DNA from 2 places in the Butyricicoccus sp. AF18-9LB genome. Region 2 is predicted to be linked to the other one. Evidence: riboswitches for the same ligand, from Rfam matches in the RefSeq annotation. Region 2 holds a riboswitch; the other holds the start of a gene.
The links. A riboswitch is a leader RNA that binds a small molecule or an ion and turns the genes downstream of it on or off. The one in region 2 is predicted to bind cyclic di-GMP.
Positions count from the first base shown of each region.

Region 1 (14,670 bases), on a different contig from region 2:
ACGGCAAGTACACCGTAACGCTGTACCGCAACGTTTCCGGTACGTCCTATCAGCAGGTCGAGTCCAAGTCCATGAACGTAACCGTTAAGGACAGCTATGCTCCGTATCTGGCCTCCACTTCCGAGGTTCAGTTCTCCAAGGGCGACACGGTATCCGCTAAGGCTGCTGAGCTCTGCAAGAACGCCAAGACTGACGAGGCTAAGGTTATCGCCATCTACAACTACATGGCAAGCCGTTATACATATGATAACAAGCTGGCGAAAGAGATCACCAGCGGCAAGATCACCAAGTACATCCCGGATACCGCCGCTACCCTGAAGGGCACCACCGGTATCTGCTACGATTTTTCCTCGCTGTTTGCAGCAATGTGCCGCAGCCAGGGCATCCCGTGTGCACTGACCAAGGGTTACGCCGGCTCCAGCTACCATGCTTGGAACAAGGTAAACCTGAACGGCAAGTGGTATCAGATCGACCTGACCTACGCGGTTACCCGCAGCGTGAAGAACGCAAAAACCCTGCATGACTGTGTATCTCCGCTGACCTACACCAACACCAGCGATGCGCTTGCAGTAGCTGCGGCTTAACACGTTTCCGTTTTACTTTGTATGCAAATGGTCCTGATTGGATGCGTTTATGTCCGATCAGCGGCGATTTATTGCATAAAAACGATTCCGGATTGAAATCCTTCTTCGCTTTTTACAGTATTTGTTTGTTATTCGCGGGCATTTATGGTATACTGAAGAAGAGGATCCGGAGGATTTCTGTCCTGCGCAGGCAAAGGACTGTGTATGCAGTCCGGCGTGTCTGCCGACAGAAAAGATCGTAAAATTCTGTGCATGACTTCCGTAAAGGGATACAGGTACAGACAAAGGCACAGCCGGTGAAAACCGGTGTCGCAAAGCCAGATGGGCCTAAACGGAGGTTTTTCCTCTCCGCATGGCAGCCGGTTGCCAAAGGTACTTTGTACCCCCTTGCAGAGCTATGCGCTGTAAAGGGGGTATTCTATTTGGAAATTGAACTACTTCTGCATTGGCTGAAGAAATTGTAAAAAATGACTATCTGTGCTACTCATTAAGGAGTAAGTTGTGCAGACAAGGGCACGATCGGTGAAAGTCGGTTTCGCAAAGCCAGGGGCCTAAACGGAAGACCGTCTTCCGCATGGCAGCCGGTTTCCTGATGCAGCTTCTTCTCTATAACAAGAAAGAAGGATGCTTTATGCGAAAACGAATGCTAAGTATTTGGCTCTGCCTTATGATGGTAATGAGTATATTACCCACGGTCAGCTTTGCTGCTGAATCGACAGAACCGGAAGGCGGAGCTACAATTACAACATCGGAAGACGAAGCTACAATTACAACACCGGAAGGCGAAGCTACAATCTATGTTGATGCAACGAAGGGCAATGACGAGCAGCCTGATGTTGGTACGACAGCAGATAAGGCGTATAAGACCTTGGCAACAGCTGTTACCAAGGCTGCAAACGGTGATACCATCGTGCTTGGCGAAGGTAAATATACGCTGTACAAGAAGGACGCTGTGACAAAGGGGAAAGATCTGACTTTTGTGGGTCAAGGAGCCGATAAAACCAGTTGGGGTATTGGCGCTACAATGCCCGATCCAGATAAGTTCGGTACAGAGTACAACGGCGATTACAGCTTTGACGGCGCGGGAACGATCACGTTCCAGAACATGACGCTCCAGTCTGCAAGCGCAAATTATCTGGGCTTTATCCGTGCGGATAAAACGGTTGTTGAGAATTGTATAATCAATGGCAAGACCTTCTACTGGGGTTATACTTCTGCAACGTTTACGAATACCACGTTTAACTGCCCGGATGGAGATTATGCGCTCTGGACGTATAGCTCGCCTACCATGACCTTTGACAACTGTACTTTTAACTCTTCCGGTAAGGTCATCAATGTCTATACCGATGCTGGTGCAGGTAAAGAAAATATCACAGTCAACTATATGAACTGCACGGTTAACGGTTTTAGCGTGAAGCAAGTGCTGAATGTCAACGACAGCAACATGGGAGACTATAAGTATATCCTTAATATCTCCGGAAATAATACGGTTTCCGGTGTGCCGTATGACAAGACTACCTGCTCCCGTTTGTATGGTTTTGCCGGAAAGACTGGAAACAACACCGGCAGATTGGATGTAAACATCGACGACACACTCGTTTGGCAAGGTGGCAAGATGGTCTCTCACAAGCACTCTGCCGGTGAGCAGGACAATGCGTTTACCTACAGCTACGGCGATTGGAAAGATAATGGAGATGGCACCCGGACCCACAAAGTGACCAAGACCTGCAAATATTGCCATTACAAAACCGAGTATGATGAAACTGAGGATATTCCGCCCATCGACTGGGACGTTTCCCGATCCAAGACCGCAACGGCGCTGGATACGAGCACGTGGACTTCCAATGTGACGCTGTCCCTGCCCAGCGCAGAGGAAAAACTGGCCTCCGATGTGGTGTTCGTGCTGGATGGTTCTTCCTCTGCGGACACAAATGTAGTAAAAAGCTCTCTTGAACTTTTGAAAGAACTGAAGTCGGCTACGGATAACAGCGGCGCAGCTGTGAATGTCTGCGTTGTAAAGTTCAAGCGGCAGGCTTTCAAATCCGAGTGGTTTGATTTGTCGAAGAACTTTGACGAAATTAAAAAAGCTATGGAAACCAAATATTCCGGCGGTACGAATATTCATGCCGGACTGCTTGCGGGCAAGGAAGCACTGGAGGAGCACACCAATGTGGCGGCAGGCAGAAAGTACCTGATTCTGGTTTCGGACGGCTCCACCTATCTGTACAGCAAGGACGGCAACTGGGCCAGCGATACGCCGTTTACCCGTTCTTACCATCCTGCGGAACCGTACAATGCCTTTGCCGGTGGATACTGGGATAATGGTTATTATGAACCCAATAACTATCCCGAAGTCAATGTTGCCCGGCCTACGACCACATCCGACGTGGCCACCTGGCAGAGATATCTGGCCGATGTGAAGGCCAGAAATGAGACGGTAAACAGCGAGGGTAAAACCGGTGATGATTATGATTACCACTGTGACTACGATCTGAATTTCAATCAGGGCAAGCCCAGCGATGACTTCAAATCACAGCCCTGTGAGCCGCGGACAGCCAACAACCGGGATATGGCGTTCTACTATGCCAATCAGGCTTGGCAGCAGATCAAAAATGCCGGGTACAACGCATACGCCATCGCTACTCAGGATAGTATGGCAGGTGATGAAAATTCGAAAGACTCCTACTGCTTCATGAATTACCTGAATGAGGGAAAGATCCTCGATTTTGCCGACATTCAGAAGGACATCCTCTTCGCCGTCAGCGCCGGTTCCAAGGTGACCGATACCATCGGAGAGAAGTTTACGTTCGGTGGTGTAGACAGCTTTACCTTGAAGGTCGGCACAAAGGAAATCAAGGGCGTCAAGGACGCTTCGGATGAGAATACGGTAAACTTTGGCGAAAAGAAGAAGGACGGTAAATATCCGTACACCGTTACCTACACCCCGGCAACCAAGACCTTCGTCTGGACCATCAATGAGAACGTCTCCAACTTCGCGCCGGTCCAGCTGACCTATACCGTCAAGCTGACCAAGCCCGAAACCGATCCCGGCATTTACGGTGTGGAGGATCTGAATGGCGAAAAGGCCCTTTCTGGCGCAGAAGCCCTGTTCACCAACGAGAGCGCCGTTCTGAACGCCAAAAACAGCGCCGGTGCGCCGCTCAAGCCTCTGGACTTCCCGAAGCCCTCTGTTTCCTATACGGTGAAGTCCTCCGGCGGCGGTGGCGGCGGCGGCCGCAAGCCCACCGTTACCATTCCGGATGATGTACCGACCGGCCTGAACGGCGATGACCACTATGCTTACATCGTAGGCTATCCGGACAGCACTGTTCGTCCGCAGAACGGCATTACCCGTGCTGAGGTAGCAACCATCTTCTTCCGTCTGCTGACCGATGAGACCCGCAATGCAAACTCTACGAAGACCAACAGCTACTCCGATGTAGCAGCCGGCGCATGGTACAACCACGCGGTTTCTACGCTGAGCGCTATGGGCATCGTAAAGGGTGACAGCCAGGGCAAGTTCAATCCGAATGCGCCGATCACCCGTGCGGAGTTCGCTGCGATCGCAGCTCGTTTTGACGACAAGGCCAACACGACCGCTGTTGACTTCAGCGACATTGCATCCCACTGGGCAAAGGACGAAATCAGCGCCGCTGCCAACAACGGCTGGATCAACGGTTATACCGACGGCACCTTCCGTCCGAATAACAAGATTACCCGCGCCGAGGCGATGACGCTCGTAAACCGCGTCCTCAAGCGCCTTCCGGAGACCGCAGAGGACCTGCACAACGACATGATCAAGTGGAGCGACAACTCCGACACTTCCGCATGGTATTACCTGGCCGTACAGGAGGCTACGAACAGCCACTATTACGACCTCAAGGAAAACAAGCACGAGAAGTGGAGCAAGCTGCGCGAAACTCGTGACTGGACCGAACTGGAAAAGTAAATACTTTCCCGTAAGGGCGAACGAATCCCCCGGCCATTGGTCGGGGGATTTTATTGCTCTGATAATTTTTTTCTAAAGGATACAAATTTCGGCATATTTTTCTTGTTAAAATTATAACATATTGCCCTTGTGGTTTTTATATCATAGGTTCATAATAGGGATTGCCGAAAGGGAAAAAGAGGAATTCAAAAGTAGGCTTTTCGGTGATTTTTATGCGAAAGTCATGCTTTCGCAGCCGGTATAGAGGAGGAGATAATATGATCAGCTTTATCGTATGCTTATTATTATTGATCACCGGCTATCTTACTTATGGTAAAATTGTAGACAAAACCTTTGGCCCGGATGACCGGGAAACGCCGGCAGTTCACATTAACGATGGCGTTGACTACGTTGTCATGCCGCAGTGGAAGCTGTTTCTGGTACAGCTGCTGAACATCGCCGGCCTTGGCCCGATCTTCGGTGCACTGCAGGGCGCTCTCTGGGGCCCGGTTGTATTCCTGTGGATTACATTCGGTACCATTTTTGCCGGCGGCGTACACGATTATTTCTCCGGCATGATCAGTGAGCGAAACGACGGTGCCTCCATCGCAGAGGTTACCGGCAAGTACCTCGGTCACACCATGCAGAATATCATGCGTGTGTTCTCGGTTGTACTGTTGATCATGGTTGGCACGGTATTTGCAGTCGGCCCGGCCGGTTTGATCGTTACGCTGTGCAAGAGCAACGGTGTGTCCGGCGTGCTTTCGACCACGCTGTTCTGGCTGATCCTCATCCTGGTTTACTACTTTATTGCAACCTTTATTTCGATCGATAAGATCATCGGTAAGGTATACCCGCTGTTCGGCATGTGCCTGATCATCATGGCGGTCGGTGTTATCATCGGTATCTTCACCAACCCGAATTACACCATTCCGGAGATTTGGTCTCACCTGTACAATATGCACCCGTCCGGTACGCCGGTATGGAGCTTCATGTTCATCACGGTTGCATGCGGTGCAATTTCCGGCTTCCATTCCACGCAGTCGCCGCTGATGGCGCGCTGCATGAAAAACGAGAAGCAGGGTCACTTTGTATTCTACGGTGCAATGGTAGCTGAAGGCATTATCGCACTGATCTGGGCGGCAGCCGGCTGTGCTCTGTATGAGGTCACCGGCGGTCTCAACACCGGTCTGGCGGAAGCGCTGGCAGGCGGTCAGTCCGCAGCAATCTACGATGTATGCTCCAAGACCATGGGCGGCGTTGGTATTGCTCTGGCCATGATCGGCGTTGTTATCTGCCCGATCACTTCCGGTGATACCGCATTCCGTTCCGCTCGTCTGACACTGTCCGACTGGTTCCACATGGATCAGAGTTCGTATGCAAACCGCCTGAAGCTGTGCATCCCGGTACTGGGTATCGGTGCTATCCTCGGCATCGGCAATGCGACCGGTCTGATCGACTACACGGTTATCTGGCGTTACTTCAGCTGGACCAACCAGACGCTCGCTATGATCGTTCTGTGGGCAGCAGCTATGTACCTGTTTACCGAAAAGAAGAACTTCTGGATTGCAGCTGTTCCGGCTACGTTCATGAGTGCAGTTTCCTGCACCTATTTCATCCTTGCACCGGAGTGCCTCGGCAGCCTGCTGAACAGCAAGACAGTAGCCGGCACGGTAATTTACAATACCGCAGTGGCGTACCCGATCGGTATTGTATTCGCGGCACTGCTGCTCGCACTGTTCATACGTGCGACCAAGAAGCGCGGCGCAAAGAAATCTGCTTGAATATAATAGCATTGCTGCAGCCGGCCGTTCCTTTGTGCGGTCGGCTGCGGCCATCCATAACGATAATTGCGGGGTGACGGAAAATGTTGAAACCTTATCCGCTCAGCGCGGGACGTATTGATGACGCGTCGCTTGCTGAGGATAAAAAAACCTGTCGGAAAATCGGTCCGTGCGGCATCGGCAGGCATGCCCTTTATTTGAACAGCTTTTTTATTGACCGGCGGTATTATGTTCCGTTTTCCGTGGTAACGCGTGTGTACAAGCGCGTTGCGATGAGCAAGGGCGGCTTTTCCGGCAAGGGCATTTTCGCCACGCTGTCCTATCTGGTCGTGGAGTTCGACGGCGGACAGAAGGTGTGCAATTTCAAGTATGAGCAGCAGGTCGATGATTTCCTGAGCGTTATCCGAGCTGAGCACCCGTCTATTCCGTGTGTCAGCGCGGCGGCCGAGCAGCGCATTGCCGAGGAGAAGACCCGCCGGGAGGAAGAGGAGCGCAATCGTCCGCCGATGAGCGCACAGGCGGAGAAAACCGTGCAGGCACTCGATAACGCAATCGACTATCTGGAGCGCCGTCCTGAGCTGACCGAACGACTGAGCGCAGCCGCAAAACGCCGCCGGAACTTTCAGTGTACGAACGGCAGCTACCGCTGGGCCGCTATGGCGATCACACTGCTTGGATTTGCGGCGCTGGCTTACGGTATCGTTTCCTTCATGCGTCACGGCTCGTTTTCGATTTATTTTACGCTGTTCGGCCTTGCCGCGATATTCACGTTTGCAGGTTTCAGCGTCCTGCCGACAGCACGCAACAACCGTGCCTCCATCATGCAGAATGATGCACAGGCACAGGAGAAAATGCAGGCTTACCTTGCGGACTATCTGAATTTCCCGCTGCCGGCTCGCTATGCACATCCGGTTGTGCTGCGCCGCATGCAGCGTGCCGTCATGGATGGCCGCGCAGTGACCGCTGCGCAGGCGCTCGACGTTGTGAAGGCTGACCTGAAGGCGCTGAATGCGGATGTCACCGTCTCGCAGGCGGAATACGATGAGGTTGTCGCCATCAAGCCCATGTTCCTCAATGCGGAGTATCAGTGATAATCAAATGATACAAAAATCCCTCCCGGTTTATGATCGGGAGGGATTTTTGGCTTATATGATGTACATATCCGGTCTGCGGAGCGGCAGATAGTCCGGATTCCTGCGGATTTTTTGCACCTCCTGCAGATTGATATCGCAGAGGAGCAGCTGCTCCGTGTCGTTTGCTTTGACAAGCACCTTGCCGCTCGGATGAATGACGAGCGATTCGCCGGCAAACTGCATTTCGCCTTCTGTGCCGACACGGTTGCACATGGCGGTCGAAGCAGATGACAATGCCGACGTTGCCGAACGGCGTGCGGAACACCTTGAAGCCATCGTTGGACGGCGTGTAGTAATCCTGCTCGTAGAAGTTGATATTCTGTGCGATGTGTACCATTTTTGCAACATCCTGCACGGTTCCGTCCGGCATTACCCATAGAGATGCGTCATTATATCATTTCATTTGGCAAATGAAATGCGAAAAGGACATTCCCGAGGGGTGGGAATGTCCTGCGAAAAAGAGTATCGATATGATCTGATTTAAGAGCACAGTCCGCATTTCGCGCATGCAGACGGTGTGGCAGCGCAGCCGCCGAGGGCAGTCTCGCGCAGCTCGATGGGGATGCGGCGGCCGACCGCGTACATGGTATCGAGCATTTCATCGAACGGGATAAACTGGTGAATGCCCGCGAGCGAGAGCTCAGCGGCAACGAGCGCGTTGGCTACGCCTGCCGCGTTGCGGTTCTGGCACGGATACTCGACCAGACCGCCGACTGGATCGCAGACCAGACCGAGCATGTTCATCAGCACGGTGGAGGCCGCGTCAAGGCACTGCTCAGGCTTGCCGCCCATGAGCTCGACAGCTGCGCTGGCCGCCATTGCGGAAGCGATGCCGACCTCAGCCTGACAGCCGCCGACCGCGCCTGCAACGGTTGCGTTGCGCATGGCGAGGTAGCCAATCGCACCGGCGTTGAACAGGGCGTCAATCAGCCGTTCGTCCGAGATGTTGTAGCAGTCCTGCAAGGCAAACAGCATGCCCGGCAGAACACCGGCGCTGCCTGCGGTCGGCGCGGCCACGATAAGGCCCATCGAGGCGTTGACCTCGAGCACGGCCATCGCGTACTGCGCCGCCTTGTGCAGTACATCCCCGCAGATGGAGCGGCCTTTGGCCGCGTGCTGCGCCAGTTTTTTGGCTTCGCCGCCAATCAGGCCGCCCATGGACTTGACCGGCGTTTTGAGCGGTGTCAGCGCGGATGAGCGCATGATTTCGAGCGCCCTCTTCATACGGTGCGTGACCTCATCACGCGTGGTTTCGCCCAGCTGGCACTCGCGGCGGCGCATGATCTCGGAGATGGGGAGCTGCTGCTGCGTGCAGAGTGCAAGCAGCTCGGATGCGTTTTTGAAATCCATAATCTGCTCTCCTCCTTACGGTTCGATGATCATGACGTCGTGGACGTTGGGATTGTTTTTGAGCGGTTCCTCAATGCCCTCGGGGAAATGACCGTCCGACTCGACGATCGTATAGGCGGTGTTGCCCTTGGACTCGCGGAACAGGCGCATGAATGCAATGTTTACACCCTTGTCGCTGAGCACCTTGGTGATGTGCGCCACGACGCCCGGCTTGTCCTGCTGAACGACGATGACCGTGCTGTATTCACCGGTAAAGTCAACCTCAACGCCGTTAATGCGCGCGATGCGGCACTTGCCGCCGCCGAGCGACTCACCGCGGATAGTCATCACCTGACCGGCGGCATTCTCCATGCGGATGTCCACGGTGTTCGGATGAACATCGGTCTCGGTCTCACACGGCGTGAATGAGTAGGACAGACCGCGCTCGGTCGCAATCGAAAACGAATTGCGGATGCGGGTGTCGTCGGTCGAAAAGCCCATGATGCCGCCGAGCAGGGCGCGGTCAGTGCCGTGGCCGTGGTAGGTCTTGGCGAACGAGCCGTACAGGGTGAAATCCACCTTTTTAAGCGGCGGCGCGATCATCTTGTGCGCCAGATACGCGATAACGGCTGCGCCGGCGGTATGGGAGCTAGAGGGACCGATCATATTCGGTCCCAGCACATCAAAAACACTGATAAAGGACATAGGGGATTCTCCTTACTGAGCGGAGGATTTGCAGATAAACCTGCGGTAGATGGTCTCCACGATCACGCCGATCGCGTTGTCGCCGGAAACATTGCATGCGGTGCCGAACGAGTCCTGCGTGATGTACAGTGCAACCATGATGGCGCAGATCGGGCCGCTCGGGTCGCCGGCCTCGGTGCCGAAGATCATGTACAGGAACGGCAGGGCGGTCATAATGGAGCCGCCCGGCGCACCGGGAGACGCCACCATGGCAATGCCGAGCGTCATGATGAACGGGATAACGGTGCCGATGGAGATCGGCAGCTGGTTCATCAGGCAGACGGCAGTCGCACAGGCGGTAATGGTAATCATCGAGCCTGCCATGTGGATGTTTGCGCACAGCGGAACCGTAAAGTTGCGGATTTCCGAGGAAACGCCGTCTGCTTCAGCGCACTGCAGGTTGACCGGAATGGTAGCCGCAGAGGACTGGGTGCCCAGTGCGGTTGCGTAGCCCGGAATCTGGTTGCGGATGAGCGTAAGCGGGTTCTTGTGGCTGACCAGACCTGCAATTACGAACTGGATGCAGATGCAGATCAGGTGCATGATGATAACAACGATGAATACCTTCCACAGAATACCGAGGATGGCAAAGGTCTTGCCGGACTTGGTCATATCGGTGAACGTGCCGCAGATGTAAAGCGGCAGCAGCGGAATGATGACCTTGTGCAGTACGCAGTCAATGATGCCGGAGAAGTCGGAAACGCCGTTGTACAGCGTGTCGCCGATGGTCTTGCCGCGCAGGCTGGACATGCACAGACCGAGCACAAACGCCGTAACAACAGCGGACAGCGTGTTCATCAGCGCCGGAATTTCCAGGCTGAAGTACGGCTCCAGCGAGTTGCCTGCGGTTGCGGCGATCTTGTCGAGCGCGTCCGCACTCATGAAGTGCGGGAACAGGGTGTCGGCTACAAAGAACGAAGCCGAGCCTGAGATCAGGGTCGAGCAGTAAGCGATGGCAACCGTGATGAGCAGCAGCTTGCCCGCGCCGCTCTTGAGGTTAGCAATGCCCATGGTAACATACGCGAGGATCATCAGCGGGATGATAAACGACAGGAACTGGCTGAAGAACGACGAGAGCGTTACCACAAAGCGGCAGAAGCCTTCCGGCAGGAACTGGCCGAACAGGATGCCGACAATGATGGCGATGATGAGCTTGGGCAGTAATCCGAGTTTGAATTTTTTCTTTTCTTTCATTTCTTTTTCCTCCTTTTTGGCGGGCAGCACCACACAATTTGAACTGCGGCACTTTGCGGAAAGTGCACCTGTTCGGTTATGCGATGTTACCCTTTGCGGTGCAGACCGTTTGTTTGCCCCTCTTTGGTCTGCTGCCGTGGAAGTCTGCCGAGATTTTTGCCTCCGGACACAAAAAGAACCGCTTATTTTAGGCGAAATGCTGTAAAATAGGACGCGGTTTTTGTGTAAAAAGGATAAATAAAAAATCGGTGGTAAACCTCCAATTTCTTTCTTGACCTCTTTGCAGATTTAGTATATTCTGTTTAATGGGTTAAGTCAAATTCATATATTTTATCATTTCGATTTAAAATATTGATAATATAGGGGAGAGAGGGAAATTCATGGAGCTTCGGCAGCTTGCAACCTTTATTCGGGTAGCACAGTTTAAGAGTTTTTCACGCGCAGCAGAGAGCCTCGGCTACTCACAGTCGGCGGTAACGGTGCAGATACGCCAGCTGGAGGAGGAACTGGACACGCGTTTGTTCGACCGCATGGGCAAGCGTATCGCGCTGACCGACACAGGCGAGCGTTTTCTCAGCCATGCGTGCGATGTGATGAATCAGGTCAATCAGGCGCGCATGTCGGTCACATCCACGGCAGAGCTGCACGGTTCGCTGCATATCGGCACGATTGAGTCGCTTGCATGTCTCAAGCTGCCGACGGTGCTGCATCTGTACCGTAAATTCAACCCGAAAGTGTCTATCCGCATCACGGTCGGTGAGCCGGAAGAATTGATTGAGCATATGGAACGCGGCGAGCTGGACATGATCTATGTGCTTGATGAGCCGCTGTACAGCAACAACTGGAACAAGCTGATGGAGCAGCGCGAGGAAATCGTATTTGTGGCGTCTGCATCGCTGCGCGAGGAGCTGGGCGGAAAAGAGCTGACGATTGAGGAACTGCTCACGCAGCCTTTTTTCCTTACCGAGCAGGATAATTATCGCCGTGTACTCAACCGCCGTCTTGCCGCGCGGCGGACCATCCTTACGCCGTCGCTCGAGTGCGGTGATACCTCGCTGCTCATTCGCATGCTTGAGATTGATCGCGGTGTATCCTTTCTGCCGTGGTACGCAGTCGAGAACAGCGTAAAAGAGGGAAGGCTGATCCGTTTGTCGGTCGAGGACTGCTATATTTCGCTCTACCGCCAGATTTTCAGCCATAAGGAGAAATGGCGCACACGCGAAATGGATGAATTTGTCCGCGTGGCCAAGCTGGCGGACGAGGATGAATAGGAGCATATAACAACATCCCACTTGCTGAAGCACAGCAATGATATGTACCCCCAATACTGGGTGTCCAGTATTGGGGGTACATATCAAAATCCGGTCAGCCTTTTTATCTCAGTAGACGATGCAGGAATGTGATTGTCCTGGTGCACGAATGATTTTGGAAGATTACCCAAACCAATCCCACCGAAACGCTTCGGTGGACAGAGTAGATGCCTTGCCGTCGAGTGCAATCTCGCTGAGCAGGATACCAACGATCGGTGCGATACCGAACCCATGTATCTGGAGGCGCAGAAGCAGCTGAAGAAACAAAAAACAACGCATACCTTCTGACAAATTTGGCAACACTACTCGTAAAAGGAGTGTGTTTTCATGTCAGATATGTTTTGCTTTCAGTGCCAGCAGACCGCAGGCAACAAGTGCTGCGTGAGCGTGGGTGTCTGCGGCAAGCAGCCGGATACGGCAGCGCTGCAGGATGAGCTGGTGTACGAACTCATTCGCTTGGCCGAGGCGGCAGTTGCGGCCGGTCAACGCACACAAATCGTCGACCGACTGCTGATGGACGGCCTGTTCATCACCTTGACCAATGTCAATTTTGACAATCAGGCGATTGCGGAATTCACCGAGCGGGTACGCGCGGAACGAGAGAAATTCGGCGGAAAACCGTGTGCGGTCGTGGAGCTGTGGAAGGGCGACACGGATACGGTTTCGCTGCGTTCCACGCTGCTGTTCGGCATGAAAGGCATGGCCGCCTATGCACACCACGCGATGAATCTTGGCTACACGGATGACGAGGTGAGCGCGTGGTTTTACAAGGGCCTGTGCGCGGTCAATCGCCCGCATTCGATCGAGGAATGGCTGGCGCTGATCGTCGAGTTCGGGCAGGTGAATTTCCGGTGCATGGAGCTGCTCGATGAGGCCAATACGGGCACATTCGGCACGCCGCAGCCCGCAAAAGTGCCGACCGACATCAAAAAAGGCCCGTTCATCGTGGTTTCCGGGCACGACCTGGGCGACTTAGCGCAGCTGCTCGAGCAGACGGCGGGAAAGGGCATCAACATCTACACGCACAGCGAAATGCTGCCTGCGCACGGCTATCCGGGACTGAAAAAACATCCGCACCTTGCGGGCAATTTCGGCACGGCATGGCAGAGCCAGCAGACGGAGTTCGAGAACATTCCCGCGCCGGTGCTGTTCACCACCAACTGTCTGATGCCGCAGCGCCCAAGCTATCAGGACCGCGTGTACACGACTTCGGTGGTGGGCTATGCGGGTCTGCGCCATATCGAGGCGGATGCGTGCGGCCGCAAGGACTTTTCGCCCATCATCGAGCAGGCGCTCGCGCTCGGCGGGTACGAGCACGACCACAGCATGAGCGGCATCAACGGCGGGCATATGCTGATGACGGGCTTTGCACACGGCGCGGTGCTGGCTCACGCGGAGGAGATCATCTCGCTCATCAAGAGCGGCAAGGTGCGGCATATCTTTCTGGTCGGCGGCTGCGACGGCGCGCATCCGGGCAGAAATTACTACACCGAGTTTGTCAAATCCACGCCGATGGATACGCTGGTTCTGACGCTTGCGTGCGGCAAATACCGCTTCAATGACCTCGATCTGGGCGAAATCGGCGGCCTGCCGCGCATTCTGGATATGGGCCAGTGCAACGATGCGTACAGCGCCATCAAGGTTGCGCTTGCACTGGCGGATGCGTTCGGCTGCACGGTCAACGACCTGCCGCTCACGCTCGTGCTCTCGTGGTACGAGCAGAAGGCGGTGTGCATCCTGCTGACGCTGCTTGCGCTCGGCGTGAAGAATATTTACCTTGGACCGACGCTGCCGGCGTTTCTGTCGGAAACCGTGGTCAAAACACTGGTGGAGACCTACGATCTGCACCCGACCACCAATCCGCAGCAGGACCTGGATGCGATTTTGGGAAGGGGATAAACCGGCGAGCTTTTTGGACGCTACGGAGCGTTCCTTGTTTCCCTCTCGTTTGCTTGCTGCAATAGGTTTCAGCAAACGAAAGAGGAAAGAAAACAATGAAATTTACGGCATTCAACGGCAGTCCAGCGGGCGAAAAGAGTGCCGCTGGACGCATGCTCGGGGTCTTTCTGGCGGGCGCGGCTTGTGCCGGAGCGGAAACCGAGCTGTACCATCTTGGCGATTACAGCATCGGACAGTGCGTGCAGCACGATGACATGGAGAAGCTGCTTCGCGCATATCAGTCTGCGGATGTGGTCTGCTTGGACTCGCCAGTGTACTCGTGGAACATGACGGCGCTGCTCAAGAATTTTGCAGACCGGCTGATCCCGTTCAAAAGTCCGCTGCTGACCGAGCAGGCCGGCTATGAGTTTGCGGCACAGGGCGAGGTCACAGCAGAGCCCCGTACACAACTGGATGCGCCGCTGATGTCCGCCGCAGAGTATGTACAGTTTCTGGGTATGTAAGACAAAGGGAAACGGTTCTTGCCTTCGGGAAAGAGCCGTTTTTGATGTGCGCCATAGTATCTGACGGAATGATATGGGAAGTGAAGCTCGATCAGGCTATGCCGAAAAAGCAATACTATGTCGATTATCGGCAGGGATTTTTGTGTATCAGGATGGTATATTGGAAGTCAGTGTGGTATAGTTAGGGTGAACTAACTATGGATTGACACTGGAATCCCATAAAAGCAAAGAGATGAAGGAATTATGCAAAGCAAACAGCAAA
Region 1 is NZ_JAQCWA010000013.1:49,027-63,696, reverse strand. Features, by position in the region: gene PGY33_RS09215 (transglutaminase-like domain-containing protein) at 1-584, shown strand, start outside; cyclic di-GMP riboswitch class I at 861-955, shown strand; cyclic di-GMP riboswitch class I at 1,087-1,177, shown strand; gene PGY33_RS09210 (S-layer homology domain-containing protein) at 1,216-4,533, shown strand; gene PGY33_RS09205 (carbon starvation CstA family protein) at 4,791-6,296, shown strand; gene PGY33_RS09200 (ATPase P) at 6,380-7,387, shown strand; gene PGY33_RS09195 (nitrilase-related carbon-nitrogen hydrolase) at 7,442-7,705, opposite strand; gene sdaAA (L-serine ammonia-lyase, iron-sulfur-dependent, subunit alpha) at 7,910-8,779, opposite strand; gene sdaAB (L-serine ammonia-lyase, iron-sulfur-dependent subunit beta) at 8,795-9,463, opposite strand; gene PGY33_RS09180 (dicarboxylate/amino acid:cation symporter) at 9,476-10,696, opposite strand; gene PGY33_RS09175 (LysR family transcriptional regulator) at 11,077-11,967, shown strand; gene PGY33_RS09170 (hypothetical protein) at 12,130-12,273, opposite strand; gene hcp (hydroxylamine reductase) at 12,334-13,905, shown strand; gene PGY33_RS09160 (flavodoxin family protein) at 14,001-14,408, shown strand.
Region 1: it holds a riboswitch for cyclic di-GMP, as region 2 does, so the genes downstream of both, PGY33_RS09210 (S-layer homology domain-containing protein) here and PGY33_RS10260 (IS256 family transposase) in region 2, are expected to answer to the same signal.

Region 2 (14,670 bases):
GCTCGTGGACGATGTGCTGACCGGTCGGCAATTTCGTCAGCGTGAATACCTGCAAATAGTCCTTTTTCTCAACCTCCATCGTGAGCACTATGTGCCACATCAGGTTGGTCAGCCATGAGGGAATCTCAGCCATCACGCCGCACGTCAGAAATTTTTGACTGTTGAACATATTTGCCTCCTCCTTTTGGGCAAAAAATAAGCTCCTGAGAATATCTCAGGAGCTTCTACATCTATAATATATAGTTAAAAATGAAGGAAAAACAGAAAAAAGTTCTCGCACTGCAACGCGTATTAAATAGAGAAATTCATTTTTGTGTAATCTTTGTAAAAGTGGGGATGTACACTTCATTTTTTACAAAAAAGACGAAAAATTGTGACATAGGACGCGAATTCCATTCGTTTGAAAGCGCAGATTCGTCAGCCTCTTTCTGCGTTCTGTTGTTTTACAGTTCCTCGACCGACACGATGCCTTCACGCTCGCCGACCAGTGTCATCAGACGGTTTACCGTGCAGCTGCGCGGCAGGCGCAGTGTGAAGATCGCACAGGCATTGTGCTCACCGTTTTCCGCCGCACGGGTGATCTGGATATTCAGCACCTTGACATCACATCTGCGGTACAACTGCAGCACATCGTCCAGACACGTTTTATCCTCATATTCCATATACACATTGATCTCGGGAACGTGCTCCAACACACGGTACTCCAGCCGCGAGAACACAAGCTCGGCGAGCATGATGAACACGGTCGCGAGAATGCCGCCCTCGTAGAAGCCGCCGCCAAAGGTGAGGCCGATGATGGCCGAGGTCCAGAGACCAGCCGCTGTGGTCAGACCCTTGACGCGCTGCCGCTTAGTAACGATGATGGTGCCCGCACCGATGAAGCCAATACCCGCCACAACTTGTGCACCGAGGCGCGCCATATCTGTAAAATAGTGCATATTCAGATACAGATACTGACTCGTCAGCGTGGTGATGGCCGCGCCGATGCAGATGAGGATGTGCGTGCGGAAGCCGGCCGGGCGGCGCTTGTACGAGCGCTCGATACCGATAATGCCGCCGCAGATGAGCGCGCAGGCCAGACGCACGAACACGGAAAGCGTCGTCACGTCGCGCAGGCCGTCAAAAACAGATAACATAGCAGTCCACTCCTTACAGCTCTTCGATCACGCAAAGGCAGTCCAGCTCCGCCAGATCGGAGAGAAGCTGCGTGTGCGGTATTTTTTCATTGAGGCGGATCGAGAAGATCGCACTTGGGTGCAGCGCCTCGCCACTTTTGTTCCGCTCGATATCGATGTCGTAGATCTGCACGTTCTGCGCTTTCAGCTGATTGATGATGGTACTGATGTCCCCGAGCGAATGGAACTCCATGTACAGATTGATGTCACGCGCGTTCTCCTGTATGTACGCATCCACAATTGGGAACAGGCGGATGCTGAGAAATATCATCGCGAATGCGATGAGCACGCACTCGTAAAATCCTGCGCCGACCGCAAGGCCGGTGCAGGCCGACGCCCACAGACCAGCGGCAGTGGTCAGGCCCTTGACCTGCTGGCGGCCGGTAACGAGAATGGTTCCTGCGCCCAGAAAGCCGATGCCGTTGATGACCTGTGCGCCGAAACGCGAAACGTCGGTTTTTATGCCGATCTCTGCGCAAATATCCGACCACGGCCCTGTCACCATGGTAAATTCGTACAGGCTGAGCAGCACGGTCAGCGCCGCGCCAAGACAGACGAGCATATAGGTGCGGAAACCGGCCGGACGGCGCTTGCGTCCGCGCTCCAGACCGATGCAGCCGCCGAGCAGCATCGCAAGGGCGAGCCGCACTACGACCGAGGCGAAATGAAGTTCGCGCAGGTATTGTATCATTCCACTCATTTGATGTAGGTTCTCCTCACTCGATAAAAAGTGCACACGCTGCCAATATGTATGCAGCGTGTGCAGCTTTCTACAATAGATTTCAGTATTTACTTTGCGAATCGACAGTCTGCCCAGCAGGCGTTGTGGTCGGACAGCTCGGGACCTGTGAACTTCGCCAGCGCGCTGCCCGGCTCGGCCCAGGTGCAGTCCTTCGTCTCGGTCGAAATCGTGCCGTGATCGACGCATTCCATGCCGCGCGCCATCAGCCAGTCCAGCTTGAGCAGCATGCTCTTGCCGCCCGGCATCGGCTTGCGGCGCGTGCCCTCGATGCTGCTGAACTCGCGGTAGGAGAAGCCGTTTTCCTCCGCCTGCGGCAGAACGCGCTCGTACTGCTCAACGTGCTCCATGTGCTTGGAGAGACGCTCCGGGTCGTTGAACAGCTTGGTAAATCCCGGAATGTCGTTGCCGTCGAACGTATTGGTGTTCAGATCGCCGCCGATCATGACCGGCGTATCGGGCGCGAACGAACGCTTGATCTCATCATATACGACTGCCATCTGCGCTTCGCGGCCCTCGCTGTCCGCACGGTTCTCCAGATGAACGCTGACCGCGCCGACCTCGCGTCCGCCGATGTCGAGCGAGCAGACAATGGCGACACGTGCGCCGATACGCTTCTGACGGTCATAGTACCAGTTGTACTGCTCGGGCATATGGACGACCTTCGCCCAGCGGATGGGCCAGCGGGAGAACAGGGCGTTGCCGTGGAAGCCCTTGTTGTCCTCGGGATTTACCAGCTCGATAAACTCCAGACCGTAGGCGTAATTCATGCCGATGGATTTCGCGATTTCGTAGGCAACGTTGCAGTTGCCCGAGCGGACCGCGCCGTCATCCAGCTCGTTGGCGTAGATGATGTCCATGTTTTTGAGGTCGGGGCACATATTGAGAAAGTCGATGGTTTCGTGAAGCGTCTGGCCGCGCTCGATGTTGAATACAACGTGGCGCAGCGTTTCGGGCACCTCGGCGGGCGCATCCACGAGGTTGTGCACCTCGCACTGCTGATACTGCGGGATTTTTTCCATGACCTTGAACTGGCCGAGCGCCGGGACGAGATTACCGAGTTCGATGCGTTTTTCGTAGGACAGGGTTTCCATTTGTTACACGCCTTTCATATAAATGGTGGATATTTACAGAATTTTATTTGCGGTAGAATATGGGGGCAGCCGGCAGGAATGCTTGACTCCGCCGGCTGATCCATATAAGGGAAGAAAAAGATGATGCGTAAAAATGAGGGAGTGCGGGGGAAAATCAGGCGTTTGCGGTCGCCTTTGCTGCCTCGGCAGCTTCGCGCTGCTTCATCTCGGTGATAATGCGCGGATAGATCTTATCGAGCTTGTAGAAGATCAGCAGTACGCCGATGCCGCCCCAGGCGATGATGTTGCCGATGATGTAGATGGCGATGAGCATCTGAGACTGTGCGGCATTGATGGTTGCGGTGCCGGCGAAGCCTACAAGGCTCATCAGGGCGCCGAAGATCGCGCTGGTCATGCCGGAGCCGAACTTCTGGCCGGCAGTGGTAGCAGATACCATCAGGCCCTGTACACGGATGCCGCTCTTCCATGCGCCGTACTCGATAACGTCAGCGAGCATGGAGTACTTGACGCCGCGGAAGCAGCCCTTGCCGATGCCGCGCATGACGCAGGCAAACAGTGCAAGATTGAGGGCGCTCGGGTTGATGAACAGGGAAACCGTGCCGATAACGGCGACGATTGCGCCGATGAGAGCGACATTGCGCTTGCCGAACTTGGCGATGAACGGGGAGAGGACAAGAACGGTGACGATCTGCGGAATGGATTCGAAGGACGCGAGTGCGCCGAGCAGGTCGCGGTTGCCGAGAATGTACTGTGCGTAGTATGCGTTGCAGGTGCCGGTAACTGCCTCATAGAAGGACAGGAACACAGCGAGCATGAAGAACATGATGAAGTACTTGTTGGTGACGCAGAGCTTGATGCCCATCCAGAGCGGAACGTTCTTGCCGTCCTTGGTCTTGGTCTCTTCCTTGACGCGCTCGTGGCAGTTCTTGAAGCAGATGAACAGCATGATGATGGAAACGATGGCGTAGAGGATGGAAACCTCGATCCATGCCTGCTGGGTGTCACCCAGACGGGTGACGAGCGGGAAGGTAATGGCGGTGATGACCATGTTGCCGAGGGCAGACATACCGGTACGGAACAGGTTGACAACGGCGCGCTGGTCGGTATCGCGGGTCATCAGGGTAGCCAGCGTTGCATACGGAAGGTTGAGTGCGGTGTAGACAACGGTGGTGCAGAAGTTATAGGTGATGAAAACGTAGATGCCCTTGACGATCGGGGTTGCGGGCGGAACGGTGAACAGCAGGATGGCTGCGATGCCGTACGGAATCATCATCCAGAGAATCCATGCACGGGATTTGCCGTGCTTGGAATGCGTGCGGTCAACCAGATGACCGATAAGTACGTCGGAAATACCATCGAAGAAACGGGAGAACAGCATGATGGTACCGATCATAGCCGCCGAGATACCGACTACGTTGGTGTAGAAGTAAATCAGCAGCGAGGTTGTCAGGGCGTAGACAACGTTACAGGCAACGTCGCCGAGGCCGTAGGAAAACTTTTCTTTGAGATGGATTTTCTCAAATTCCTTATCACCCGCGAAAGTCGGGTTGCTGGATTTGCCCATGGTTTTGCTCAGTCCTTTTTTGTTTTTCTTTTCTTTTCAGTTGCAGCGATACAGACCGTCCGGTGCGCCGGGCGCATCGGGAGTGGGTCTGCCTTTGAGACGTTGTCCGGACTCGTCTCTCGCTATACCCTTTCAGTGGAAGTCCGTTCCACCGAACATCTACAAGTATAGCACTGAGCGGAATAAAATTCAATAAATCATATTGTAAAAAGAATAATATTCAATTTTGTGCATTCTTCACAAGGTCGATGTTTTGTGATACAATGAAATTACTATATGATGCGGAAGTGCAGGGTGATTGCATGGACAAGAACGTTTATGCCGCAATTCAGTCGCAGTATTCGACTTTATCCAAGGTTGGAAAGCGGATTGCGGACTATATCTTAGCCGATCCGGTACATATTACCTCGATCAGCATTCAGCAGATGGCGGCCGAGCTTGACATCGCGGAGTCGAGTATTATTCGATTCTGCAAGATCGTCGGCTGCGCGGGCTTCAGCGAGGTAAAGCTGCTGCTGGCGAAATATTCTCCTAAGTCGGTGCGCACGATTTTTGAAGATCTGTCCGAAACCGATAGTATTTCGACCATTTCGGAGAATGTGTTCGGCCGGAATATCGACACGCTCGAGCGGGCGCTCCAGCTGCTTGATTTCGAGAAAATCGAGCAGGCGGTGGGGGCGCTCAACCGGGCGGAGAATATCCTCATCCTCGGAGTCGGCGCGTCCGGCACCATCGCGGAGGACTTCTACATCCGCCTCATGCGCATCGGTATCCGCGCGGTTTCGCTGACCGATTCGCACCTGATGCAGATTCAGGCGAGCCAATGCGGCCCGGATACGGCGGTTATCGCCATCTCGCATACCGGCAAGACGCGCGAAATCGTGTCGGCCGTGCGTACCGCGAAGGAGTGCGGCGCACCGACCATCGGCATCACCGGCTATCCGGATACGCCGCTCAAAGAAGTCAGCGACATCTGCCTTGAGCTGTATTCGCCCGAGCAGCTTTTCGTGTCGCCGCGCGTGGCGCAGTTCTCCCTCATCGACACGCTTTATGTCAGCCTTGCTATCCGCCGCAAGGACAGCGTCGTACAGAATATTGAACGCATGAATGAAGTGCTCCTGCCATTTCGCATTGATTGATCATTTCTGATCCTGTGTGTGGAATTTGATGCTTGAAAGATATATTGCATCATTGCATCTGTATCGTATATGTGCTGCGATCGGATCAAAGAGATTATGCTAACGATCTAGCATTGTTTCAGTCAATGCTGTCCCTGTCTCATGTTCCCGTTTGATTATTGCGATTAACTGCGCCGATAAAGCAGCGCCAATCTCGCGACATAGCACATCTCTGACGGCAGCTCAGATTGCCAATCTGGAACATCAGCGAAAATATATCAGCCAAACTCTTCATCTTCCACAGGATCAAATTATATTTTACAGCGCGAAAGAAAACTTTATCTGGATGTGTTGATGCGGAAAATATACGGCTATATGATCCAATAGGTATGTTTACAAATTCACCTCAAAAAAACTCCATAATCCCCGCCTTCCGCACCCTCCACTCCCGGCCAACCTTTACGGCCGGGAGTTCTTCGTTTGCGATCATTTTGCGGATCTGCTGGCGCGTGGTCTTGAGCAGGGCGGCCGTCTCTTTGACGGTTAGGATTTCATCGTTCGGCATAGAAAACCTCCATCAACATAGGTGAAAACGCATTTCACTTTAATTCATGTATGCTTATTCTAATGTTGGCGATTGATTGTCAAATCGCACCGTTTAAGCAGACACAAATACCCTGTAACAAGCCTTTATCCGAACCATTTCCAGTACGTTAACTCGATGAATGCTTATTGGCGCCTTTGAATCTTTCATTGGAATTTGAATATTGGCCGAACTTAACCGCACTGTAGTGGAGGATAGGAAAGGATTTCTTGAAAATATCCAAACGATCTTGAACATCCGCCTTGCGGTCATAATACAGATTGCAGGTCAAATCATACCTCGACAGCTTAAACCCCTTGAGCCGCCGGTCAACGCCGATCTTATCAAGGATATTCCGCAGGTGGTGCTTTAGCTGTTGAACAGACTTTTCGTCAGCTTGAAATAATGCAGTCGGTTCATAGGTACTGGCGAGCGGAGAAGACGGGTTAACAATCAGTATCAGCCAGCACGGATGCGAGATGGATTGCCCTAAGTGAATTTCAACGCCGATGGACTTGAACTGCGGCATCTGGTAATATGACGAAAGCCCTGATTTCCCTTTGCCGGTACGAATGCACTCATTTTGTTCGATAATATTCTGAATTTCGGAATATTTGCATTGAAATTTTAGTGAAAAGGTATGAATACCGTACTCGTTCGTAATCATCTGCTGTTCCTCCGTTTCTGAGCACATACTGTGCAGCGTTTACAGGTTTTCGGCTCATGCTGCAGCATTTTGAAAAGACTGTCATCGGTCGGAAACACGGATTTCGACTTGGTTACCTTCCTGAGCTGACGGTTAAAGCCTTCAATCGTGTTGGTCGTATAGATCAGCCGTCGGAGTGCCTGAGGAAACTTGAAATAGGTACTGAGATTTGCCCAGTTATCCCTCCATGACTGAGAAATCTTAGGATATTTCTTGTCCCAGTGTTCTGCAAACGTGTCTAACGCGTCCAAAGCAGCCGATTCATCTACCGCTGCGTAGACTGCTCTCAAGTCAGCCATAAGTGCCTTCAAATCCTTGTAAGAGACATATTTGCCGGAATTTCGAAGCTGATGGATGATGCAGTTCTGGATTTCCGTCTTGGGATAGACCGCCTCGATCGCCGCAGAAAAACCGGTCAAATTATCCGTACAGCAATGAAAATATCCTCGATGTCCTGGCTGATGCTGGTCTGATTTTTCCGCAGCACCTTGGGTTCGAATTCGCTCTTGCGATCCCGCGGCACAGATACCTCTACATCGCCAAAACTGGTGCGCAGGGTTTTGCTGCTGCGCCCGTTCCGGCCGTTATCCGTGTCCTTGTTCTTGTAGTCATACCGGCTGTAGCCCAGTTGATCGTCCAGCTCGGCCTCCAGACCGTTTTCCATGAACTCGGTGTTAGGTTTAAGTCTAGTCTGCCACATAGCCTCGATTGCGGTAATCTCTCCGGCACGCCATCGGGAAACAACCCGCTCGTAGTTGTCCGGCAGCGGTATCGGCTTGCGTCCGGTGTACTGGCTCTTTGTCTTGGCAATGGCGATACCCTCGCGCTGGCGCTGGAGGATGTACTCGCGTTCGAGTTCTGCGACCGCCGCAAACGCCACAGTCGGCGCCATTGTCGCAACAAACACAATGATACTATTGCCGATAACAATCGTTTTTCATAACTTTCCCTCCGTATTTTATCTGCTTTAACGGCTTCAAATTTAAATAAAAAAACGCTTTCAAGACATGGCTACTCATGACTTGAAAGCGTTTTTATATCTTTGTTGGAACAGCACAAAAGGGCAGAGTTTTACCTGCTCTGCGAGCAGTGTATTGCACCGCGAATCGGCTTGCCATATTCTTTTGACGGCGTACACCTCCTTCTGCCAAATAAAGCGCAGAAGAGGTTAACAGCGTCTTCGCTGATGCTTACAACCGGCTGTCATTGCGGCGTTCGCCGCCTTAGACCCTTCCGGCTTTGCGTCCCCCATCTTTCGATGGGTTTGCCTATCTCTCAGACACCGTATATGTACCTGATTTTTGATTGTTATACCATAATCTGTATAAGCACGCGATTGGTCTGTTATACGATTCGTGTCATAAAAACGACATTTCGCGCAGCAATCTGATGAATATCACCGTTCGGATAGCACAGCTGCGCTGCGCTTGCCTGTCTGTACACGCGACCGTTTCATCCTGTGGACGCAGTACGGAGAGTGTGCTTTTTATTTCCACTGGGTGCGGTACTGATGCGGGGTAATGCCGGTGCTCTTACGGAAGGCCATAATAAAGTGCGAAGCACTGGAGAAACCGCAGTTATCTGCGATGGTCTCAATACTCTGCGAGGTGGTGAGCAGCTGCTGCTTTGCGGCGCTCAGACGCACAGTCTGCAAAAACTGATGCGGTGTTGCCGACTGGTATTCCTTAAACTTACGCATATAGTAGCAGGTGCTGAGCGCAGCACGCTGGGACAGGTGTTCGATGGAGAGCGATTTGTCCGCAAAATTGTACGTCATATAGTCGGCTGAGTCCTGAATGGCGATCTCGAGATCGCTTTTTTTCTTTTCCCCGAGCACGAGCACGAGCAGAACGAGCAGCTTGTTGATCGTCAGGGAAATAATATGAGGATTGGGCTGGTTCTGGTGCACCGAGACCATGATGCGGCGGACACATTCCTCAATCTCGGCATTGCTTCCGGTGGGCAGGATGAACCCGTGCGTATTGAGGATAAGATGTGTATAGGCCGTGCTGCCGTTGCCTGCAAAGTGGAACCAGCGCATGCGAATCGGTGTGAGGGCGTGATAGCTGTGCGGTTCTCTGCAGTCAAGCAGAATCAGGCTGCCGGGACCGGCAGTGCGTGTTTCACCGCGGTAGGTGACCGACAGTTCGCCTTCATCTACAATAAGCATCTGGCAGATATCCAGATAATTACGCTGCATACCGTATGTTTCGTCGCAATGGTAGCTGCCTGCGTGCGGAACATGGTACAGGTTAGTCGCGGTGAAGGCATCTGCATCGTGGTAATAGCGGACAGAATCTGCCAGAATACCCATATCGTTAAGCATAATTGGTGTCAACTCCTTTTTTTGTACCATATCATGGTATGGAAATGCTGTCATTCGCTTTTCTTATACAATTATATCAAAAAATAATACTGATAAAAAGTATAAAATTTTGATATTTTATTATTATCCTGTGTAGTGATGAATGTGAGAATTTGATATATGATAGGTACAACGAAAGGGAAACGAACAAAAACACAAAAATAGTTTCTTTTGAGTTAAAAAGACGAAGGGAAAAGAAAAAACCAGAATAGGAAATTCTACAATATAATAGGATTTTTTTATTCAGAAGAGGGGTTGAAACATTTGATTATCATTTTAACATTCATCGCCTTCACCGGTCTGGTGGCCTTGATCTCATGGTACAAGACCAAGGAGGAGAACCTGTCCACCAAGGAAGGCTACTTCCTTGCAGGACGCGGACTGACCGGTCTGGTCATCGCCGGTTCACTGGAAATGACCAACCTGTCCACCGAACAGCTGGTCGGACAGGCCGGACAAAGCTATTCGACCAACATGGGCGCCATGAGCTGGTCGGTAAACGCAAGTATCGCGCTGCTGGCGCTGGCACTGATCTTCCTGCCGAAGTATCTGAAAGCCGGCATCACCACCATTCCGGAATTTCTGGAGGTTCGATTTGACCGCACCACCAAGCAGATCATCTCGTTCCTGTTCCTGCTCGGCTACATGCTTACTTACCTGCCAACCGTACTATACTCCGGTGCGCTGGCCTTCAACCAGATTTTCCATCTGGATCAGCTGTTCGGCATCACCACTTATCAGAGTATTGCGATCCTGTGTGTTGCAATCGGCGTTATCGGTTCCATCTACGCAATCTTCGGCGGCCTGAAGGCAGTTGCGGTATCTGATACCGTAAACGGCGTGGGCCTGCTGATCGGCGGTCTGCTGATTCCGATCCTGTCCATCTGCATCCTCGGCAACGGCAGTTTCCTTGCCGGTATTCAGGACTTCATCACCAATGTTCCGGCAGAAAAGTTCAACGCGGTCAATCCGGCGAACGCCCTGCCTCCGATGATTCCGTGGCCGGTCCTGTTCCTCGGCATGCTGTTCAACAACCTGTTCTACTGGTGCACCAACCAGTCCATCATCCAGCGCACGCTGGCAGCAAAGAATCTGGCGCAGGCACAGCGCGGCGCAGTGTTCACCGCCTTCCTCAAGCTGCTGGATCCGTTCTTCATCACCATCTGCGGTCTGCTGGCTTACCGCTTCTTCGGAGACGGCTTGGCAAACAGCGACCTGGCATATCCGTCTCTGATCACCACGGTTGTTCCGAACTGGCTGCTCGGCATCATCGCAGCGGTTCTGTTCGGTGCGATCCTGTCGTCCTTTAACTCGGCACTGAACAGCTGTGTAACGCTTTACACGCTGGACTTCCACCGTCCGCTGTTCAACCAGACCGCAAGCGACTCTCATCTGGTAAGCGTAGGCAAGCGCGTTGGTACCGGTCTTGCGATCGTATCCATCTGCGTAGCGCCGTTCGTCAGCAATGCACCGTCCGGTCTGTATGACTTCCTGCAGGAGTGCTTCGGCTTCTACTCCATGCCGATCCTCGCGATCGTGCTGGTAGGCTTCTACACCAAGCGCGTTCCGGCCTGTGCACCGAAAATTACGCTGGTCGTACACGTTATCCTGTACTCGATCTCCAAGTTCCTGCCGCTGAATGTGCATTACCTGTATGTTCTTTCGGTACTGTTCCCGGTAGACCTGGCACTGATGCTGCTCATCGGCAAGTTCAAGCCCCGTGCTACCGACTTTATCCTCGAGGATTCCAAGGCTGTTGACCTGACCCCGTGGAAGTATGTAAAACCCGCCGCGCTGACCTGCTTCATCCTGATGCTTTGCGTCTACGCGTTGTTCTCTCCGATCGGTCTGGCTCGATAATGAGCCGGACCCCGGAAACCATTCAACTATTCACATTGTAAGAAACGCACAAGGCGTTTTCGATAAAATCCAACAAAGGTATTGAGATTTTTTGAGGAGGAAAAACTTATGAGCAAGGAAATTAAAATCGGTCTGATCGGCGCCGGCTGGATGGGCAAGGCCCACACCACCGCATTCCACAATGCACGCATGATCTTCGGCGATGATATGCCGGTATTTGAGCTGGTAAGCGATGTCAGCGAGGACGCAGTAGCAAAGTTCGCGAAGAACATGGGCTACAACCGCTACACCACCAACTGGATGGACGTTGTTACCGATCCCGAAATCGACCTGGTTGACGTTGCGACCCCGAACTGCATGCACTACGAGATGGCAAAGGCTGCTCTGGAGCACGGCAAACATGTTTTCTGCGAGAAGCCGCTGTCTCTGTCTGCTGAGCAGTCCCGCGAGCTGGCTGATCTGGCTAAGGAAAAGGGCGTAGTCAACTACTGCGGTTTCTCCAACATCATGAACCCGGCAAACCAGTATGTTGCGGAACTCGTCAAGTCCGGCAAGCTGGGCAAGATCATGCGCGTACACGCTACCTACGATCAGGATATGCTGCTCGATCCGTCCATTCCGATCGCATGGCGTCACATCAACAAGCTGGCAGGCTCGGGCGCACTCGGCGACCTGTGCAGCCATCTGCTGAGCGTTTCCCAGATGATCATGGGCGACATGAGCGAGGTTCTGGGCGTACAGTCCATCGTTATTCCGGAGCGTCCGGTCAAGGCAGGCAGCACTGAGATGGGCAAGGTTGAGAACGACGACCTCATCACCTTCCTCGTTAAGTATGAAAACGGTGCAATTGGTGACTTCTCGTCCTCTCGTGTTGCAACCGGCCGCAAGAACTACTTCTACTACGAGATTCAGGGCACCGAGGGTTCTGTAGTATACGATCTGGAGCGCATGTGCGAGGTTCAGGTTTACTTCAAGGCTGACGCTGACAAGGACAACGGCCGTGACTGCGGCTTCCGCACCGTACTGCTCAACCCGCAGCACGAGGGCTTCAAGTACTTCCAGCCGGCAGGCGGCATCGCAATCGCCTTCGACGACATGAAGACGCTGCAGGCTCACGCACTCATGCAGGCAATGCACGGCGGCGAGTACATCTGCAACTTCGAGATGGGCGCCAAGGTTGACGGCATTATCAACGCAGTGCTCAAGTCCGTTAAGTCGGGCACTTGGGAAAAGTGCTAAGGGAGGTTCAAGGCTATGTTTAATAATGTAAAACTCGGCATTGCGCCGATCGGCTGGACGAATGACGACATGCCGCAGCTCGGCGGCGAGCTGACCTTCGAGCAGATGGTTTCCGAAGCGGCTCTGGCAGGCTTTCAGGGCACCGAGGTTGGCGGCAAGTTCCCGACCGACCCGGCCGTACTGAACAAGGCACTCGACCTGCGCGGCATCAAGATTGCATCCCAGTGGTTCTCGAGCTTCCTGTGCTCGACCCCCTACGAGGAGAACGAAAAGGCATTTATCGAGCAGCTGGACTTCCTCGAGGCTGTCGGTGCAAGCCGCATCAACGTATGCGAGCTGACCCGCTGCCTGTTCGCAGAGGAGTGCTCGATGTTCGGTGACAACAAGCCGATCGCCACCGACGAAGAGTGGGATAAGCTGTGCGACGGTCTGAACAAGCTGGGCAAGATTGCTACTGACCGCGGCTTCAAGCTGTGCTTCCATCATCATATGGCAACGGTTGTTCAGACCTTTGAGGAAACCAAGCGCCTGATGGACAACACCGATCCGCGCTATGTTTACCTCTGCTTCGACACCGGCCACTTCACGTTCTCCAAGGAGGACGCCGTCAAGGCTGCCAAGGAGTTCGGCCCGCGTATCGGCCACGTTCACCTCAAGGACATCCGTCCCGACATGATGGAAAAGGCTTACGCCGAGGGCTTCAAGTTCCGCAAGGCGGTTCTGGAAGGCTGCTTCACCATTCCGGGTGACGGCTGCGTCGACTATCCGGGCGTATTCAAGGCTCTGCACGATGCACACTACGAGGGCTGGTTCATCGTAGAGGCCGAGCAGGACCCGGCAAAGGCAAATCCGCTCGAGTATGCCAAGATGGCACGCGAGTATATCAAGAAAACCGCAGGTATCTGATAAGGAGGATTACAAATGGAGAAGATTCGTTTCGGTATCGTTGGCATCGGTATGATGGGCCGTATGCACGCCACCAGCCTGCAGCGTAATCCTCACGCAGAGGTTGTAGCGGTTTGCGCCCGCACCGAGAGCAAGGTCAAGGCGTTTCAGGAGGAATTCGGCGTACCGTATGGCTACACCAATGTAGACGAGCTGGTAAACAATCCCGAGGTTGACGCAATCGTTGTTGCAACCGGCGCAGATGCCCACAAGGCACCGTGTCTGGCAGCCTGCAAGGCCAAGAAGCATATCTTCTGCGAGAAGCCGCTGGCTAAGACCATCGAGGACTGCGAGGAGATCGAGAAGGCAGTTGCCGAGAACGGCAGCAAGTGCTTCACGGTTGGCTTTATGCGCCGCTTCGACCCGTCCTACGCAGAGGCCAAGGAGAAGATCCGCGCCGGTGCGATCGGCAAGCCGATCCTGTTCAAGGGCGTTTCGCTCGACCCGTCCAGCGTGCTCGAGGCACATCTGGAAGGCGTCAAGAAGGGCATTTACGTTCCGTGGTTTATCGAGATGGGCAGCCACGACACCGACCTTGCACGTTGGTTCCTCGAGGGCGATCCGGTCGATTCCTTTGCAACCGGCGATGCTTATGTCTGCACCGGTCTGGCAGATTACAACGACTACGACAACGGTTTCTCGCTGACCAAGTTCGATAACAACACCACCGCTTACATTCAGGTAGGCCGCACCGCAACCTGCAGCCACGTTGAAAGTGAAATCGTCGGAACCAAGGGCACGCTGCGTGTCAACTCGGTACCGCGCAAGAATTACCTCTCGCAGTTCACCGAGAACGGCTTTGTGGAAGAGTGCCAGGAGAGCTTCCTTGCTCGCTGGGGCGAGGCGTTCCAGGCTGAGATCGACGACTTCGTTGACTGTGTACGCACCGGCCGCAAGCCGGAGACCACCGCACACGACGGCACGATGAGCCTCAAGTTCTGTCTGCAGCTGCATCAGGCATATCTGGACGGTAAGAAGAAGTAAATTACAACCGCTTTTTATGGCAATACCGCATAATTGGACAAGAGCGATTTGCGAGTAAATTTTGCGTACTGATAAGGCGCGGTTTTGCAGCAATACTGACGTATTGCAAGAAATCGCAACGCAATCAGGGGACAAAATTTCCGCAAAGCGCCGCAGCTTTAAGTGTGCGGTGTTGCCTTAGATAAAGGAAAAAAGGAGATTCACATCATGAGCAAGAAGGAACTCGCTATTGGCGTACTGGGCGCAGGCGGCAACATTGGCCACACCCATTCTCAGAACATTGCAACCTATGTAGACG
Region 2 is NZ_JAQCWA010000017.1:36,767-51,436, forward strand. Features, by position in the region: gene PGY33_RS10220 (DUF960 family protein) at 1-169, opposite strand, end outside; gene PGY33_RS10225 (MgtC/SapB family protein) at 444-1,136, opposite strand; gene PGY33_RS10230 (MgtC/SapB family protein) at 1,150-1,875, opposite strand; gene PGY33_RS10235 (endonuclease/exonuclease/phosphatase family protein) at 1,965-3,008, opposite strand; gene PGY33_RS10240 (MFS transporter) at 3,163-4,572, opposite strand; gene PGY33_RS10245 (MurR/RpiR family transcriptional regulator) at 4,875-5,711, shown strand; gene PGY33_RS10250 (helix-turn-helix domain-containing protein) at 6,097-6,255, opposite strand; gene PGY33_RS10255 (hypothetical protein) at 6,404-6,940, opposite strand; partial or broken gene PGY33_RS10260 (IS256 family transposase) at 7,003-7,790, opposite strand; cyclic di-GMP riboswitch class I at 8,168-8,258, opposite strand; gene PGY33_RS10265 (helix-turn-helix domain-containing protein) at 8,466-9,305, opposite strand; gene PGY33_RS10270 (solute:sodium symporter family transporter) at 9,609-11,204, shown strand; gene PGY33_RS10275 (Gfo/Idh/MocA family protein) at 11,313-12,443, shown strand; gene iolE (myo-inosose-2 dehydratase) at 12,459-13,349, shown strand; gene PGY33_RS10285 (Gfo/Idh/MocA family oxidoreductase) at 13,365-14,372, shown strand; gene PGY33_RS10290 (Gfo/Idh/MocA family oxidoreductase) at 14,580-14,670, shown strand, end outside.